Streptomyces venezuelae: one gene and its partners. The protein of the gene in region 1 interacts with the protein of each later gene in a pairwise test. Links are inferred from orthologs where the notes say so. Each region holds a gene or a part of one and is shown in the gene's direction. Other genes may lie near its edges.

What was found.
Region 2: the proteins of rplA (region 1) and DEJ46_RS16560 interact in binary tests that used the Escherichia coli proteins (3 or more experiments, as listed by UniProt). The link is inferred for Streptomyces venezuelae from one-to-one orthologs.
Region 3: the proteins of rplA (region 1) and thrS interact in binary tests that used the Escherichia coli proteins (3 or more experiments, as listed by UniProt). The link is inferred for Streptomyces venezuelae from one-to-one orthologs.

What each region holds. Positions count from the first base shown.
Region 1 is NZ_CP029194.1:3,560,387-3,566,175, reverse strand. The notes cover bases 2,187-5,079. They hold rplA (50S ribosomal protein L1), read left to right. Parts: upstream 2,187-3,215; coding sequence 3,216-3,944; downstream 3,945-5,079. Other genes in these bases: DEJ46_RS15890 (hypothetical protein), read left to right, coding at 4,062-4,985; rplK (50S ribosomal protein L11), read left to right, coding at 2,702-3,136; nusG (transcription termination/antitermination protein NusG), read left to right, coding at 2,187-2,543. Also shown: DEJ46_RS15920 (pyridoxal phosphate-dependent aminotransferase), read right to left, coding at 1-922; preprotein translocase subunit SecE, read left to right, coding at 1,306-1,593; more of nusG, read left to right, coding at 1,638-2,186; rplJ (50S ribosomal protein L10), read left to right, coding at 5,231-5,761. UniProt on the Escherichia coli protein: One of the primary rRNA binding proteins, it binds very close to the 3'-end of the 23S rRNA. Forms part of the L1 stalk. It is often not seen in high-resolution crystal structures, but can be seen in cryo_EM and 3D reconstruction models.
Region 2 is NZ_CP029194.1:3,680,414-3,686,252, forward strand. What follows is about bases 886-3,828. They hold DEJ46_RS16560 (cold-shock protein), read left to right. Parts: upstream 886-2,226; coding sequence 2,227-2,430; downstream 2,431-3,828. Other genes in these bases: mqnC (cyclic dehypoxanthinyl futalosine synthase), read right to left, coding at 886-1,014; DEJ46_RS16555 (menaquinone biosynthetic enzyme MqnA/MqnD family protein), read right to left, coding at 1,073-1,954; DEJ46_RS16565 (M23 family metallopeptidase), read right to left, coding at 2,552-3,388; DEJ46_RS16570 (DUF1992 domain-containing protein), read left to right, coding at 3,520-3,828. In the rest of the region: more of mqnC, read right to left, coding at 1-885; more of DEJ46_RS16570, read left to right, coding at 3,829-3,924; DEJ46_RS16575 (mycothiol transferase), read left to right, coding at 3,966-4,481; DEJ46_RS16580 (Clp protease N-terminal domain-containing protein), read right to left, coding at 4,529-5,083; DEJ46_RS16585 (helix-turn-helix domain-containing protein), read right to left, coding at 5,083-5,292; DEJ46_RS16590 (VCBS repeat-containing protein), read left to right, coding at 5,460-5,839.
Region 3 is NZ_CP029194.1:7,079,180-7,084,974, forward strand. Bases 2,009-4,907 are described here. They hold thrS (threonine--tRNA ligase), read left to right. Parts: upstream 2,009-2,419; coding sequence 2,420-4,396; downstream 4,397-4,907. Other genes in these bases: DEJ46_RS32405 (hypothetical protein), read left to right, coding at 2,009-2,213; DEJ46_RS32415 (potassium channel family protein), read right to left, coding at 4,413-4,907. Outside these bases: DEJ46_RS32395 (3'-5' exonuclease), read right to left, coding at 1-190; DEJ46_RS32400 (DUF4365 domain-containing protein), read left to right, coding at 313-879; more of DEJ46_RS32405, read left to right, coding at 879-2,008; more of DEJ46_RS32415, read right to left, coding at 4,908-5,126; DEJ46_RS32420 (HIT family protein), read left to right, coding at 5,192-5,755; DEJ46_RS32425 (hypothetical protein), read right to left, coding at 5,783-5,795. UniProt on the Escherichia coli protein: Catalyzes the attachment of threonine to tRNA(Thr) in a two-step reaction: L-threonine is first activated by ATP to form Thr-AMP and then transferred to the acceptor end of tRNA(Thr). The rate-limiting step is amino acid activation in the presence of tRNA.

The sequences.
Region 1 (5,789 bases):
GGTCGAAGGCGCGCCCCATCTCCTCGACGGCGTCCAGGTCGCCGGACACGGCGGCCAGCGCGGCCACCTGCGCCACGTTGCTCACGTTCGACGTGGCGTGCGACTGGAGGTTGGTCGCGGCCTTCACGACGTCCTTCGGGCCGATGATCCAGCCCACGCGCCAGCCCGTCATCGCGTACGTCTTGGCGACACCGTTGACGACGATGCACTTGTCGCGCAGCTCCGGCATGACGGCCGGCAGGGAGACCGCCGAGGCGCCGCCGTAGACCAGGTGCTCGTAGATCTCGTCCGTCAGGACCCACAGACCGTGCTCGACGGCCCAGCGGCCGATCGCCTCGGTCTCGGCCTCGGAGTACACCGCGCCGGTCGGGTTGGACGGCGAGACGAAGAGGACGACCTTCGTCTTCTCCGTGCGCGCGGCCTCCAGCTGCTCGACGGAGACCCGGTAGCCGGTGGTCTCGTCGGCCACGACCTCCACCGGGACACCGCCCGCGAGGCGGATCGACTCGGGGTACGTCGTCCAGTAGGGCGCCGGGACGATGACCTCGTCGCCCGGGTCGAGGATCGCGGCGAAGGCCTCGTAGATCGCCTGCTTGCCGCCGTTGGTCACGAGGACCTGGGAGGCGTCGACCTCGTAGCCCGAGTCGCGCAGCGTCTTGGCGGCGATCGCGGCCTTCAGCTCGGGCAGGCCGCCGGCCGGCGTGTAGCGGTGGAACTTCGGGTTCCTGCAGGCCTCGACGGCCGCCTCGACGATGTAGTCGGGGGTCGGGAAGTCGGGCTCACCGGCACCGAAGCCGATCACCGGGCGCCCGGCGGCCTTGAGGGCCTTGGCCTTGGCGTCGACGGCGAGGGTGGCGGACTCGGAGATCGCACCGATGCGGGCGGAGACCCGACGCTCGGTGGGAGGGGTAGCAGCGCTCATACGGCCCATGGTCCCAGACCGGATCAGGGCCCGGCACACAGGTTTCAAGGACCGGACAGGAACGGTCATTACCGGTCGTACGCCCGTCCGAGAGCAGGTCGGCGTGGTTTCTGTTCGACGCGGACCCCCATGACCACGTATGCTCACTCCTCGTTGGCCCGCACCGACCACATCTCACGATGCGGTACGTTGAGGGGCACCAACAAAGGGTCGTAGCTCAATTGGTAGAGCACCGGTCTCCAAAACCGGCGGTTGGGGGTTCAAGTCCCTCCGGCCCTGCTACACACACCGCCAGGTGTTGTGCGCATGTACGTACTTCATTGCACCGCCGTGCGGCTCCATCCCGGGCGCGGCACGGCCGACCCGGAATCAGGTGAGAGATCGTGACGGACGCCGTAGGCTCCATCGACATGCCTGATGCCGATGACGAGGCCTCCGAGTCGAAGAAGAAGACTCGCAAGGGCGGCAAGCGCGGCAAGAAGGGCCCTCTGGGCCGTCTCGCGCTCTTCTACCGCCAGATCGTCGCGGAGCTCCGCAAGGTCGTCTGGCCCACTCGCAGCCAGCTGACGTCGTACACCACTGTGGTGATTATCTTCGTCGTCATCATGATCGGCCTTGTCACCGTGATTGACTATGGCTTCCAGGAAGCAGTCAAGTACGTCTTCGGCTGACTTTTTGTTCCACCCCATCTGTATCGCAGGAAGAAGCAGCCACCGTGTCTGACGCGAACCTGAACGACGCCTTCGAGTCCGAGTCCGTCGAGGACGAGCTGGACATCGTCGAGGCCGCCGACGAGGACCAGGCCGACGCTGCTGACGACGCTGCGGGCGACGCCGCCGAGGAAGCCGCTCTCCACGCCGAGGCCGACGAGGACGAGGCTGACGCCGAGGAGTCCGACGAGGACGCCGAGGAAGAGGAGTCGGACGAGTCCGACGCCGAGGAGTCCGACGAGGCCGAGGACGCCGAGGACGAGACCGAGGAGGAGGCCGAGCCGGCCGCCCCGGTCGACCCGGTCGCCGCGCTTCGCGAGGAGCTCCGCACCCTCCCCGGCGAGTGGTACGTCATCCACACCTACGCGGGCTACGAGAAGCGCGTGAAGGCCAACCTCGAGCAGCGTGCCGTCTCGCTCAACGTCGAGGACTTCATCTACCAGGCCGAGGTCCCCGAGGAAGAGATCGTCCAGATCAAGGGCGGCGAGCGGAAGAACGTCAAGCAGAACAAGCTTCCCGGTTACGTTCTCGTCCGCATGGACCTGACGAACGAGTCCTGGGGCGTCGTCCGCAACACCCCCGGCGTCACCGGCTTCGTGGGCAACGCCTACGACCCGTACCCGCTGACCCTGGACGAGATCGTCAAGATGCTCGCCCCGGAGGCCGAGGAGAAGGCCGCCCGCGAGGCCGCCGAGGCCGAGGGCAAGCCCGCCCCCGCCCGCAAGCTGGAGGTCCAGGTTCTGGACTTCGAGGTCGGCGACTCGGTCACGGTCACGGACGGTCCCTTCGCGACCCTCCAGGCCACGATCAACGAGATCAACCCGGACTCGAAGAAGGTCAAGGGCCTCGTCGAGATCTTCGGTCGCGAGACCCCGGTCGAGCTGAGCTTCGACCAGATCCAGAAGAACTGATCTCACCGTCTTCCGACCAGGTCAGAGTGGCTCTCACAGCCGCTCTGACCTGCTCGGTTTTTAGCCGCGCGTCTATACCCGTTATCGTTGTGCGGTATGCCTGCATCCGGATGACCGGAAGGCGGGCTGAACACTCTCACTAGGACCCGGAGAGAGCAATGCCTCCCAAGAAGAAGAAGGTCACGGGGCTTATCAAGCTCCAGATCAACGCCGGCGCGGCCAACCCGGCCCCGCCGGTCGGCCCCGCGCTGGGTCAGCACGGCGTCAACATCATGGAGTTCTGCAAGGCCTACAACGCCGCGACCGAGTCGCAGCGTGGCATGGTCGTGCCGGTGGAGATCACGGTCTACGAGGACCGCACCTTCACCTTCATCACGAAGACTCCGCCGGCCGCGAAGCTGATCCTCAAGGCCGCTGGTGTGGACAAGGGCTCCGGCGAGCCGCACAAGACCAAGGTCGCCAAGCTCACGGCCGCCCAGGTCCGCGAGATCGCCACGGTCAAGCTCCCCGACCTGAACGCCAACGACCTGGACGCCGCGTCCAAGATCATCGCTGGCACCGCCCGCTCCATGGGCATCACGGTCGAGGGCTGATCACCCCCCCTCGTGACCTCAGTGGTAGGGCCGGCGCGGCCCGCACCACGACTCCATACCTGAACCAACAGGAGAAGCAGTGAAGCGCAGCAAGGCTCTCCGCACCGCGGACGCCAAGGTCGACCGCGAGCGGAACTACGCGCCCCTCGAGGCCGTCCGTCTCGCCAAGGACACCGCCACCACGAAGTTCGACGGCACCGTCGAGGTCGCCTTCCGCCTGGGTGTCGACCCGCGCAAGGCCGACCAGATGGTCCGTGGCACCGTGAACCTTCCGCACGGCACCGGCAAGACCGCCCGGGTCCTGGTCTTCGCGACCGGTGACCGTGCCGAGGCCGCGATCGCCGCGGGCGCCGACATCGTCGGCTCCGACGAGCTCATCGACGAGATCTCCAAGGGCAACCGCCTGAACGAGTTCGACGCCGTTGTGGCCACCCCGGACCTCATGGGCAAGGTCGGCCGCCTCGGCCGCGTCCTCGGCCCGCGTGGTCTCATGCCGAACCCCAAGGTCGGCACCGTCACCCCCGATGTCGCGAAGGCTGTCAACGACATCAAGGGCGGCAAGATCGAGTTCCGCGTCGACAAGCACTCGAACCTGCACTTCATCATCGGCAAGGTCTCCTTCGACGAGACGAAGCTGGTCGAGAACTACGCCGCGGCCCTGGACGAGATCCTTCGTCTGAAGCCGTCCGCCGCCAAGGGCCGCTACATCAAGAAGGCGACCCTGACGACGACGATGGGCCCCGGCATCCCGCTGGACTCCAACCGCACCCGTAACCTCCTCGTCGAGGAGGACCCGGCCGCGGTCTGAACCTCACCGGTTCACTGAGTGGTCAACAGGCCCTCGCCTCTCCCTCGGAGAGGCGAGGGCCTGTTTTTTGTTACGGTTCAAGGGACCGTAAAGAAAATCAAGGGGTGGGGAACGCTCATGAACATGTCCGCATGGAAGCGCGCGGGCGTCGCCCTGACGGCCACGGCCGTCGTGGCGGGTGTCGCGGGATGTCAGGACGGCGGGGACGCCAAGTCGGGTGCCGGGGTGAAGAGCCACGGGGACGTCACGAAGGTCATCCAGGCCGCGTACGAGAAGACCTCCGCGGCCAAGGCGGCCAAGGTCAAGATGACGATGACCATGTCCGGTGTCGGCGCGGACTCGGGCACCGCCGAGCTGACCGGTGTCCAGGGCTGGGACCCCGCGGTCATGGACATCACGGTGAAGGGCTCCATGCTCGCCGCGGGCGACCCCGACGCCCCCGAGCAGGTCCGCATGATCATGGCCGACAACGTCATGTACCTGGACATGGGCGCGAAGCAGGCCGCCGAGATGGACGGCAAGCGCTGGATGAAGCTGGACATGAAGGCGGCCGCCGAGGCCTCCGGCGACAAGGCGCTCCAGAAGCAGATGACCGGTGGCCTGGAGAGCATGAACCAGGACCCGGCCCAGCAGCTCGCGCTGCTCCTCGACTCCCCGAACCTGAAGCACGTCGGCGCCGCGAAGATCAACGGCATGGAGACCCAGCACTACAAGGGCACGCTCACCGTCGAGCAGATGCTCGCCGCCAACGAGTCGTCCAAGCTCCTCTCCAAGAAGGACCACGACGCCCTCATCGCCAACGTCAAGAAGATGGGCATGAAGGGGTACGACACCCAGGTCTGGGTCAACGAGGACGGCCTCCCGGCGCGCATGGACGTCGGCATGACCATGGCCGAGGGCTCGATGAAGATGCGGGCCGACTACAGCGACTACGGCACCCAGGCCACCGTCCAGGCGCCGCCGGCCAAGGACACCGTGGACCTGTTCAAGATGCTCAAGGAGCTCGGCGCCGGCCTCGGCGAAGGCGCCGCGCAGGGCTGATTTGCCCGAACCGGAACGTGTCACGTAAGCTTCCACAGAAGCCAAAGACCGCTGGTCGTTGCTGTGCCCTTACCGGGTGCGGTGGCCGAAGGATCCGCTGACAACGGACGACCCGCGCAGGTGACTGTGGAAGGTTCCCGGACTCGTCCGGTCGAGCTAAGCCCCGTGCGCCTGCGCCGGGGCGTTTTGTTTTGTTCAGCCACCTTCTGAGCGGTCCTCATCACCCGGAAGGAGGCCGAAGCACTATGCCGACGCCCAACAAGGCTGCATCGGTGGCCGAGCTCAAGGACGCGTTCCAGAGCTCCAACGCCGCCGTGCTGACCGAGTACCGGGGTCTCACCGTTGCGCAGCTCAAGACGCTGCGTCGTTCGCTCGGTGAGAACGCCCAGTACGCCGTGGTGAAGAACACGCTGACCAAGATTGCGGCCAACGAGGCCGGGATCACCGCACTGGACGAGCACTTCGCTGGTCCGACCGCGGTCGCCTTCGTCACCGGTGACCCGGTGGAGTCGGCGAAGGCCCTGCGTGACTTCGCCAAGGAGAACCCGAACCTCATCATCAAGGCCGGTGTCCTTGACGGTAAGGCTCTCTCCGCCGACGACATCAAGAAGCTTGCGGACCTCGAGTCCCGCGAGGTTCTGCTCAGCAAGCTGGCCGGCGCGTTCAAGGGCAAGCAGTCTCAGGCTGCCTCGCTCTTCCAGGCGCTGCCGTCGAAGTTCGTCCGCACTGCGGAAGCGCTTCGCGTCAAGCTCGCCGAGCAGGGCGGTGCCGAGTAATTCGGCTCGCGCATTGATCCGCGTCGCC
Region 2 (5,839 bases), 120 kb from region 1 along the record:
CTCGCGCAGGTTGGAGCGGTGCTTGGCACCCGCCGAGGAGACGACGTTCTCCTCCAGCATGATCGAGCCGAGGTCGTCCGCGCCGTAGTGCAGGGTCAGCTGGCCGATCTCCTTGCCCGTGGTGAGCCACGAGCCCTGGATGTGCGCGATGTTGTCGAGGAAGAGCCGCGCGATCGAGATCATGCGCAGGTACTCGAAGAGCGTGGCGTGCGTACGGCCCTTGAGGTGGTTGTTCTCGGGCTGGTAGGTGTACGGGATGAAGGCCCGGAAGCCGCCCGTCCGGTCCTGCACGTCACGGATCATGCGCAGGTGCTCGATCCGCTCGGCGTTCGTCTCGCCGGTGCCCATCAGCATCGTGGAGGTGGACTCGACGCCCAGCTTGTGGGCGATCTCCATGATCTCCAGCCAGCGCTCGCCGCTCTCCTTGAGCGGGGCGATGGCCTTGCGCGGCCGCTCGGGGAGCAGCTCGGCGCCGGCGCCCGCGAAGGAGTCGAGGCCGGCGGCGTGGATGCGGGTGATCGCCTCCTCGACGGAGACGCCGGAGATCCGGGCCATGTGCTCGACCTCGGAGGCGCCGAGGGAGTGGATGACGAGCTGCGGGAAGTCCTTCTTGATGGCCGCGAAGTGCTTCTCGTAGTACTCGACGCCGAAGTCCGGGTGGTGACCGCCCTGGAACATGATCTGGGTGCCGCCGAGCTCCACGGTCTCCGCGCAGCGGCGCAGGATGTCGTCGAGGTCCCGGGTCCAGCCCTTCTTCGTGTCCTTCGGCGCGGCGTAGAACGCGCAGAACTTGCACGCCGTCACACAGACGTTCGTGTAGTTGATGTTCCGCTCGATGATGTACGTCGCGATGTGCTCGGTCCCCGCGTACCTGCGGCGGCGCACGGCGTCGGCGGCGGCGCCCAGCGCGTGCAGCGGCGCCGAGCGGTACAGGTCGAGCGCCTCCTCGGGGGTGATCCGGCCACCCGCGGCTGCGCGGTCGAGAACGGACTGCAGTTCGGCCTTCTCGGTCACCGGGTGCGTCCCTTTCGGAGGGGTTCTGAACGACCGAACCAGCGTACGCCAGGGCTTCTCACGGCTGCCGCAGGGTGCTCGGCGCCAGCAGCTCCACGCGGACGTCGGCCGGGAAGCCGGTCGTCGGGCCGGTGCGGCGGGCGAACTCCCGGACGCCCGCGAGCTGCTCCGGGCCGAAGCGGAAGTCGAGCGTACGGAAGTACCGCTCCAGGAGCTCCGCGTCGAAGGTCTCCCAGCGGGCGGCCTGCTCGGCGACCTTGGCGACCTCTTCGAGGGAGAGGTCGCGCGAGGCCAGGAACGCCTGGTGCACCTCGCGGACGGTCTCCGGCTCACGGGCCAGGTAGTCCTTGCGCGCCGCCCACACGGCGAAGACGAAGGGCAGCCCGGTCCACTCCTTCCACATCAGGCCCAGGTCGTGGACCTGGAGCCCGAGGCGGGGGGCGTCGTGCAGCGAGGCCCGGAGCGCGGCGTCGCCGATGAGGACCGCCGCGTCCGCCTCCTGCATCATCACGCCGAGGTCGGGCGGGCACGTGTAGTAGTCGGGCTTCACCCCGTACTGCTCGGCGAGCAGCAGCTGCGCGAGGCGCACCGAGGTGCGGGAGGTGGAACCGAGCGCCACCCGGGCCCCGTCCAGCTCCCGGAGCGGCCGCTGGGAGACGATCACGCACGACATGACGGGACCGTCGCAGCCGACGGCGATGTCGGGCAGGGCGACGAGGTCCTCCGCGTTGCGGAGGTACTCGACGAGGGTGATGGGACCGACGTCGAGGTCGCCTCTGACGAGGCGCTCGCTGAGCTTCTCCGGGGTGTCCTTCGTGAGCTCGAGATCGAGCAGCGTTCCGGTCCTCGCGAGCCCCCAGTAAAGGGGCAGGCAGTTCAGGAACTGGATGTGTCCGACGCGGGGCCGGCTGCGCTGGTGGTCATCGGTTGCATTGTCCACATCGCGAGGCTAGACCCGTCCCGTACGGCGGGCATCGCCGGGGCGCGCGACACGTCCGCAGTGGGTAAGGAACCGCAGATCAAACATGCGGACGACGTGATCTTTCCCTCTACCGCCCGCCGCGTCCTGCGTGCTAGGCTCGTTCGCAAGTTGCAGTTTGGTTTCCCTTGCAGTACAGAGCCTGCGGAGCATGTGACCCGCAGGCTTTTGTAGTTTTCAGACTTGTTTGCAGGTTCTGGAGCAGGGCGACCCTTTGGCCCATAGGAGGGCTCATGGCTACCGGAACCGTGAAGTGGTTCAACGCTGAAAAGGGCTTCGGCTTCATCGCCCAGGACGGCGGCGGCCCGGATGTCTTCGTCCACTACTCCGCGATCAACGCGAACGGCTTCCGTTCGCTCGAGGAGAACCAGCTCGTGACCTTCGACGTCACGCAGGGCCCGAAGGGCCCGCAGGCGGAGAACGTCACCCCGGCCTAAGGTGCCCGGGTCGGCGTCAGCGCTGGACTAGAGCAGTACCCAAGGAGCCCCGCTCCGTGCCTCGGCACGAGCGGGGCTCCTGCCTCTTTCGGGGCCTCTTTCCGATCCTCTTTCCGGGTACTCAGCAGTTGGGGATGGTGGCGCCGTTGTTGTCACGGGCCTCGTCGTCGCCCCAGCGCGACAGGTAGTAGGCGGACACGTACGCTCCGTATCCGTTCTTGCCGGCGTAGACGGTGTCGAGGTCGGTCCGCAGCCACCAGTGGTTGAAGTTTCCGGAGGCGTCCCGGACCTCCTGGCCCCAGACCTTGCAGTAGACGTAGTTCGTGCCCGCGTTCAGCACGCCCTGGGCGTCGTTGGTGTTGGCCTGGGCGTAGCCCGTGGCGTTGGCGAAGGTGTCGACCCAGTACTTCCCGCCACCGCCGCCCGAGCAGCCGTTGTCGCTCGTCAGGTACTTGGAGCCGTAGGAGCCCGGGTAGGGGGCGAGGGAGGTGCCGTTGATGACGATGGGCTGGCCGACGCCGTTGTAGAGCTGCTCGTAGTGGATGTGGGCGCCCGAGCTGTTGCCGGTGGAGCCGGTGGTTCCGATCTGCTGCCCCTGGGCGACCCGGGCGCCGTTGGCGACGGAGTAGGCGTTGAGGTGGAAGTAGTACGTCTTCCAGCCGCTGCCGTGGTCGACCACGATGTAGTTGCCCGCGCCGCTCGGCTGCGAGTAGCGGTAGGCGCTACCGGACGCGGAGGCGAGGACCGGGGTGCCGGCCGTGCTGCCGCCGTCGGCGCGGATGAAGTCGAGGGCCTGGCGGACCTCGGCGGAGTGGTGGCCGTAGGTCCATTTCTGGCCGCAGGGGTAGGGCGCCTTGAAGAGCGGCGCGGCCTGGGCGGGGGTGGTCGTGACGAGCGCGGTGAGCAGGCCCGCGACGAGCGCGAGCAGGGTGCCTAGCGGGGTGATCCGGGCACGCATGCATCCTCCAGGAACCGAACGGGGACAGGGGTCGACGCGCGTTGAACGGACCACAGCGTGCCGGAAGACCGGGTGCCGTAGTAGTCCGCGAGACCCACACTCGTACGGTCGTCGTTACGTAGGCTGGACACATGACCGAACGGAAACCGCCGGGTGTGAGCTTCGAGTCGTTCGTCGACAAGCAGATCCGGGAGGCCTCGGAGCGCGGCGAGTTCCGCAGCCTGGCCGGTTTCGGGAAGCCGCTGCCCGACGACTCCGCCCCGTACGACGAGCTGTGGTGGATCAAGGGCAAGATGCACAGCGAGGGCGCGTCCGTGCTGCCTCCCTCGCTGGCGCTGCGCAAGGAGGCCGAGGACGCGGTGGAGGCGGTGGCCGCGGCCGTCTCGGAGAGCCAGGTCCGCCGGATCCTCGGCGAGATCAACACCAAGATCGCCGAAGCCCTCGCCCGGCCGCCGGCCGGACCGCCGCTGAACCTGACGCTCTTCGACGTCGAAGCGGTGCTGGAGGGGTGGAGGGCGGAGAGGAGACTCCCGTGAACCCCGTGCATCCCGTGCATCCCGTGCATCCCGTGCATCCCGTGACCAGCGCAGGTCTGCTGGTCGACTCGTTCGGACGGATCCGCGAGGCCGTCCACGAGGCCGTGGAAGGGCTGACGGAGGACGAGCTCGCCGCCCGGATCGACCCGGACGCCAACTCGGTCGCCTGGCTCGTCTGGCACCTCACCCGGATCCAGGACGACCACCTCGCGGACGCCTTCGACACGGCGCAGCTGTGGGTGTCGGACGGCTGGGAGACCCGCTTCGACCTGCCCTTCTCCCGGCGGGCCACCGGTTACGGCCAGACGAGCGCCCAGGTCGGCGCGGTGCGCGCGTCGGCGGAGCTGCTGCTCGGCTACCACGACGCCGTGCACGCGCGGACGGTGGAGCTGATCGGGACGGTGACCAACGCGGACCTGGGCCGGATCGTCGACACCGCCTGGGACCCCCCGGTCACCCTCGGCGTCCGCCTGGTCTCGGTGATCGCGGACGACCTCCAGCACGCGGGGCAGGCGGCGTTCGTCCGGGGCGTGGTGGAGCGGCGCGGGACGTCGTGAGGCGCGTCAGCGCGGGCTGATAGCCTCCGGCGCCCGCAGGGTGCGGGTCAGGGGCCCTTCGTGCCGGGGACCGCGGTGTCCACGGAGGAGTACGTCACGCCGTGGTCGGCCAGGGCCTCCGCGACGACGCCGCCGGTCATGGTGAGCGCCAGGAGGATGTGCTCGTCGCCGATCTCCCGGTCCTTGCGGGCCAGGGCCACCCGCAGGGACTGTTCCAGGACGGTCTTGGCCTCCCGGGAGAAGGTCCGGCGGCCCGACCACCACCCGGAGTCCTTGCGGTCGCCGGTCAGCGCGCCCTCGCCGTGGGCCTCCTCCACCCGCGCCACGATCGCGCCGACGTCGATACCGAGGCCCGCCAGGGCGTCCGTGTCCGCCCGGGACAGTCCCGCCCGGCGCCGGGCGTCGGCCAGTGCGGCCACGAGGGAGGGACGGCGGTCCGGCGGGCACAGCTCGCGCAGCGCGGTCGCCGCCCTGGTGTCCTCCCGGTCTAGCAGGCTCAGCAGCAGGTGCTCCTTGGTGACGGCCGCGGCGCCGCGGCGCTCCGCGTGCTCGGCCGCCCCCTTCACCACGGCACGTGCGGCTTTCGTGAACCGTTCGAACATCACTGCCTCCCGTACTTCTTGTGGACGGCCTGCCGGCTGACTCCCAGTTCGGTCGCGATCTCCTGCCACGACCAGCCCTGGTTGCGCGCACTGCGGACCTGGACGGCTTCCAGCTGTTCCAGTAGCCGCCGCAGGGCGGAGACGGCCCGTAGCCCGACCCGGGGGTCGCGGTCGCCCGCCCGCGCGGCGAGATCGGTCGCATCGGTCATACCGTCAACCTAAGTTGACAGCCGAGTCATGTCAACCGTGATTGACAACCGGGCCGACTCGCCCTGCCGGGTCATTTGTTCGAACGAGTCGTACAACCTCCGATGGCGATCAAGAGTCACATCGGAGTGGCGATCGCCATCTTTGTTAGCCCTGGGGGGAATTCACCTTGCAGAACCGCTCGTCCTTCCGTCGCCGTCACCTCGCCGCCGTGACCGCCGTCCTCGCCATCACCGCGGGTACGGCCCTGGCCGCCGGCCCCGCCGCGCTCGCCGCGGCCCCGGCGGGCGTCACCGCCCCCGCGGGCCTCACCGCCGCCGCGGGCCCCACCGCCGCCGCGGACGTGACCGTGCCGTTCCCGGCCGACGGGAAGATCGATGGCGCCGGCGCCACCGGCTTCCTCTCCCGCTCCGGGGAGACGGGACAGGAGCTCCGCTGGACCCGGTACGAGGACGGCGTCTCGGCCGCCGTCGCGTCCCCCGTCGGCGGTGGCGTCGACGGCACCGGCACGGACATCCTGGTGGTCGGTGACTCCGCCGCCCCGCACCT
Region 3 (5,795 bases), 3.5 Mb from region 1 along the record:
CGTGCACCGCGGTGGCCTCGGCGGGCACGGGTATGCCCGGATTCACCAGCCAGCGCGTCACCCGCGGCCGCGCCCCGGCCGTGTCCTGTACGACCAGGGCGGCCGAGACGATCCGGTCCCCCTCGACGTCAACTCCCGTGGTCTCTGTGTCGAAAGCGGCCAGGGGCCCTTCGTACCAGTGCGTCGTCATCCCCGAACTCCTCGCACACGTGCGGCAGATGGCCAACCCCCTGCCCCGAAACGGTGATACCCGCACTGTTTGCGCCGTACGCGGACCGGTCACAACAGAGGGGACGGGGAAGGAAAAACGACATGGCGCTCGCCCAGCCCGAGTCGGGAGGGCTGCCGCCCCAGGGGCTGGCACCGACGCGCGGCTCACTCGCCACCACCGCATGCATGGAGACCCTTCAGGTGGGATACCTGCACGCCGTCGCCGCCGCGGCCGGCTGCTCGCTGTCCCAGCCCTTTCCGGACAACGGCATCGACTGGCACGTGAGCCACGGTTCGCCCGGACACACCGTCGACGACGAAGTCACCATCAAGGTGCAGCTCAAGTGCACCTACCAGATCCCTCCCCGCCCGCCGGGAAGCACGTTCTCCTTCACCCTCGACAACGACCACCTGGTGAAACTCGCCCGGACGCCCGTGTCCGTGCACAAGATCCTGGTCGTGATGCTCGTCCCGAGGGCCCAGGAGGACTGGCTGAGGGCGAGCCACGACCGGCTCGATCTGCGGCACTGCTGCTACTGGACCAACCTGGCCGGACACCCGGTCACGGGACGCCGCCGGACCACCGTGCGCATCCCGACGGCACGGATCTTCGACGACCGGGCGCTCTGCGAGATCATGACCCGGGTCGGCGTGGGAGGGAGACCTTGATGCACCGGTCCGCAGACGAACCAGGATTCGGGGAGGGGGACGGGGCCGGGCGCGGCCCCGTCCCCGTTCCGCCGCCCTACCGCCCCCACCCGGCGCCCGGCGACACCCCCGGCCACTGGACCGGGATCCCCGCCCCGCCCGCCGGGCCCTGGGCCGACGCCCACGGCGCACCCGACCCCGGCCGGGTCGACCCGCGCGTCCTCGGCGCCCTCCTCGCCCGCCACGGCTGGCGACGGCGCGGCGGTGCCGCCGGGCGCTACAGCCGCTGGACCCCGCCCGGCGGACCCGGCGGCGGCACGGGAAGCGGCGGCACGAGCCTGCTCGTCCCGGAGAGCCGGGCCTTCCCGGACTGCGAGGACCTGCTCGGCGAGGCGCTCGCCGCCCTCGCCCACAGCGGCACGCCCTCCGCGCGCGAGGTCCTCACCGGCCTCTCCGTCCCCAGCGACGAGATCCGCTGGTGGCGCGACGTCCCACCGGGCCCGGCCGGCACGGTCCCCTGGACGGTGCAGGAACAGCTCAGGTCGGCGGCCCGCCAGCTGCTCCTCGCGGGCGCCCTCGCCGTGCGCGGCCGGGCCGGCTACCACGGCGCCCGCCACCGCCGGCCGGCCCAGGCCTCCCTGGAGACGGTCGTCGTGGGCGCCGCCCCCGGCGGGCGCGGCCTGACCGCCTTCCTGCCCGTCCAGCCGGGCCGCCCGATCGCCGTCCGGCTCTACCACGCGCTCTACGCGGCCCGGGAGGCCACCGACTACCAGCGGGCCACCGGCGGCATGGAGGCCTTCGACGCCGCCGTCGAGGCCGGCGTCAGCCGCGAACTCACCGAGGCCCTCATCGCCCTGGTCCGGGGCACCGAGGGCGCCAGGGTCGCCCTCGAATGGGCCCCGGCCGCCGGAGCGCCCGAGGGGTGCGCGGCCCGCCCCGAACCCGTCGAGTTCTCGCCCGGCGACCTGCCCGCCCTGCGGGAGGCGAGCGCCCGCTATCTGACCGACGAGCCCTCCGTGCCGGTACGCATCACCGGGGCCGTCGTCCGCATGCGCCGCTCGGGGGCGCGCGGCGACGGCACCGTCCGGCTGCGCGTGCTCGGCGGGGCGGAGGTCCCGCACGTCCGCGTCACCCTCGGCGAGGAGGCGTACCGCACCGCCGTCCACGCCCATCTCGTCGGGCTGCCCATCCGGGTCGTGGGCCGCCTGGAGAGCCGGGGCGGCTTCCGGCGGCTGACCGACGCCGCCGAGGTCGTCCCCGTCCAGGTCGACGAGGCGGAGCGGGACCGGCTGATGAAGTCGCTCCACGAGAACCTCGACTTCTTCGAGGAGGCCTGCGGCCCGGACGAGGAGTGAGGGGCGGGGCGCCGGGCGCGGACCGGTGGCCCGGGGCACGGGGAGTGATCCCGGGCGCCGGGCAAGGCCGCGGGCGGCGGAAACCGTTTCGCGGGTGACCGGGTCGGATCGGTAAGATCGGCGGCGACGCGGCACCTCGTCTCTGCCGCGCACCGCCGGCGCCGGCACCTCGTGCCTGCCTGCGCCCCAATGGAAGAAGAACACCAGTGTCTGAAGTCCGTGTGACCGTCCAGTCCGCCTCGGAGGCAGAGGAGAGGGCGGTGAGCGCGGGCACCACCGCCGGTGCCCTCTTCGCCGACGACCGCACCGTCATCGCCGCCCGCGTCGGTGGCGAGCTGAAGGACCTCTCGTACGAGCTCGCCGAGGGCGATGTCGTCGAGGGCGTCGAGATCTCCTCCCCGGACGGTCTCGACATCCTGCGCCACTCCACCGCGCACGTCATGGCCCAGGCCGTGCAGGAGCTCTTCCCCGAGGCCAAGCTGGGCATCGGCCCGCCGGTCCGGGACGGCTTCTACTACGACTTCGACGTCGAGAAGCCCTTCACTCCCGAGGACCTCAAGGTCATCGAGAAGAAGATGCAGGAGATCCAGAAGCGCGGCCAGCGCTTCTCCCGCCGCGTGGTGACCGACGAGGCCGCCCGCGAGGAGCTCGCCGACGAGCCGTACAAGCTGGAGCTCATCGGCATCAAGGGCTCCGCGTCCACCGACGACGGCGCCAACGTCGAGGTCGGCGGCGGCGAGCTGAGCATCTACGACAACCTCGACGCCAAGACCGGCGAGCTGTGCTGGAAGGACCTCTGCCGCGGTCCCCACCTGCCGACCACCCGGAACATCCCGGCGTTCAAGCTCATGCGCAACGCCGCCGCCTACTGGCGCGGCAGCGAGAAGAACCCGATGCTCCAGCGCATCTACGGCACCGCCTGGCCGTCGAAGGACGAGCTGAAGGCCCACCTCGACTTCCTGGCCGAGGCCGAGAAGCGCGACCACCGCAAGCTCGGCAACGAGCTGGACCTCTTCTCCGTCCCGGACGAGATCGGCTCCGGCCTCGCGGTCTTCCACCCCAAGGGCGGCATCATCCGCCGGGTCATGGAGGACTACTCGCGCAAGCGCCACGAGGAGGAGGGCTACGAGTTCGTCTACTCGCCGCACGCCACCAAGGGCAAGCTGTTCGAGAAGTCGGGCCACCTGGACTGGTACGCCGAGGGCATGTACCCGCCCATGCAGCTCGACGAGGGCGTGGACTACTACCTCAAGCCCATGAACTGCCCGATGCACAACCTGATCTTCGACGCGCGCGGGCGCTCCTACCGTGAGCTGCCGCTGCGCCTGTTCGAGTTCGGCACCGTGTACCGGTACGAGAAGTCCGGCGTCGTGCACGGCCTGACCCGCGCCCGGGGCTTCACCCAGGACGACGCGCACATCTACTGCACCCGCGAGCAGATGGCGGAGGAGCTCGACAAGACCCTCACCTTCGTCCTCAACCTGCTCCGCGACTACGGTCTGAACGACTTCTACCTGGAGCTGTCCACCAAGGACCCGGAGAAGTTCGTCGGCTCCGACGAGGTGTGGGAGGAGGCCACCGCGGTCCTCCAGCAGGTCGCCGAGAAGCAGGGCCTCCCGCTGACCCCCGACCCGGGCGGCGCCGCGTTCTACGGCCCGAAGATCTCGGTGCAGGCGCGGGACGCCATCGGCCGTACCTGGCAGATGTCGACCGTGCAGCTCGACTTCAACCTGCCGGAGCGCTTCGACCTCGAGTACACCTCCCCGGACGGCACCAAGCAGCGCCCGGTCATGATCCACCGCGCGCTCTTCGGTTCCATCGAGCGCTTCTTCGCGGTGCTCCTCGAGCACTACGCGGGTGCGATGCCGCCGTGGCTGGCGCCGGTGCAGGCGACCGGTATCCCGATCGGCGACGCGCACGTCGACTACCTGCACGAGTTCGCCGCCAAGGCGAAGAAGCAGGGCCTGCGGGTGGACGTCGACTCCTCCTCGGACCGGATGCAGAAGAAGATCCGGAACGCGCAGAAGCAGAAGGTCCCGTTCATGATCATCGCGGGTGACGAGGACATGGCCGCCGGCGCCGTCTCCTTCCGCTACCGCGACGGTTCGCAGGAGAACGGCATCCCCGTCGACGAGGCCATCGCCAAGATCGCCAAGATCGTCGAGGACCGCGTCCAGGTCTGACGGGCCCGGAGCGAGTTCAGGAGGCCCCCGGGGAGTTCCCCGGGGGCCTTCCCCCGTTCCCCGTCTCCTCGTCCTTCTCGTCCTCCCGTCTGAACGCCTGGATCAGCCAGGACGAGAACGAACCCGTCACCGCGCCGAGGAGGGCGAGGCCGCAGGCCATCACGCCCACCGCCACCACCCTGCCCACGGGCGTCACCGGCACCACGTCGCCGTACCCCACCGTCGCGAGCGTGGCGCAGGTCCACCACACGGCGTCGCCGAAGGTGAGGATCGTGGCGCCGGGGGCGTCCGCCTCGTACCGGTAGACGGTGAGGGCGCCCGCGAAGCCGAGCAGGGCCACGGTGAGGCCGGAGTAGACCATCACGCGCGCGTAGAGGCCGAGGCGCGGCTCGTCGTGGCGGCGCTGGATCTGGTTGTAGATGTCGACCATCCGCACCGGCCGCAGCAGCGGCAGGATCACGACCACCGTGTCGAGGAGGTGGGTGCGGAGGAAACGGAGCGGGCCGAGGCCGCTGAGCCGGAGCCGTACCGCGTAGTCCGCGACGAAGAGGGCCCAGGAGGCGAGGGTGACCGCGAGGATGAGGTCGAGCCAGCCCTCGGACAGGTGGTGATGGGCGAGGATGCGCACCGCGTAGCCGGCCAGGTAGACCACGGAGGCCACCGCGAGCGGCACCTCCATACGGCGGTCCCAGCGCTCCAGCCGGGGCGGGTTCGGTGACCTGTCGCTCATCGGATCAGCATGGCGGCTGCATGGATCTTCCGCCCCGGCGACACGTTCCGAACGGGCGACGCAATATGCTGCACAGCATGACGACTGAGCCGGAGCAGCAGATCGGAGTCGGGACGCGGGACGCGTTCCAGCGACTGTGGACGCCTCACCGGATGGCGTACATCCAGGGTGAGAACAAGCCGACCGGACCGGGTGCCGACGACGGCTGTCCGTTCTGCTCGATTCCGTCGAAGTCCGACGAGGACGGGCTGGTGATCGCCCGCGGCGAGAGCGTGTACGCGGTCCTCAACCTCTACCCGTACAACGGCGGCCACCTCATGGTCGTCCCCTACCGGCACGTCGCCGACTACACGGACCTGGACGCGGCGGAGACGGCGGAGCTCGCCGACCTGACCAAGCGCGCGATGGTCGCGCTGCGGACGGCCTCGGGTGCGCACGGCTTCAACATCGGCATGAACCAGGGCGCCGTCGCGGGCGCGGGGATCGCCGCGCACCTGCACCAGCACGTGGTGCCGCGCTGGGGCGGCGACACCAACTTCATGCCGGTCGTCGGGCACACCAAGGTGCTTCCGCAGTTGCTCGCGGACACCCGGAAGATGCTGGCCGACGCCTGGCCGGCCACCATCTGATCCGTCCGTCCGTACGGGTGACCCGGGTCAGGCGTCGTAG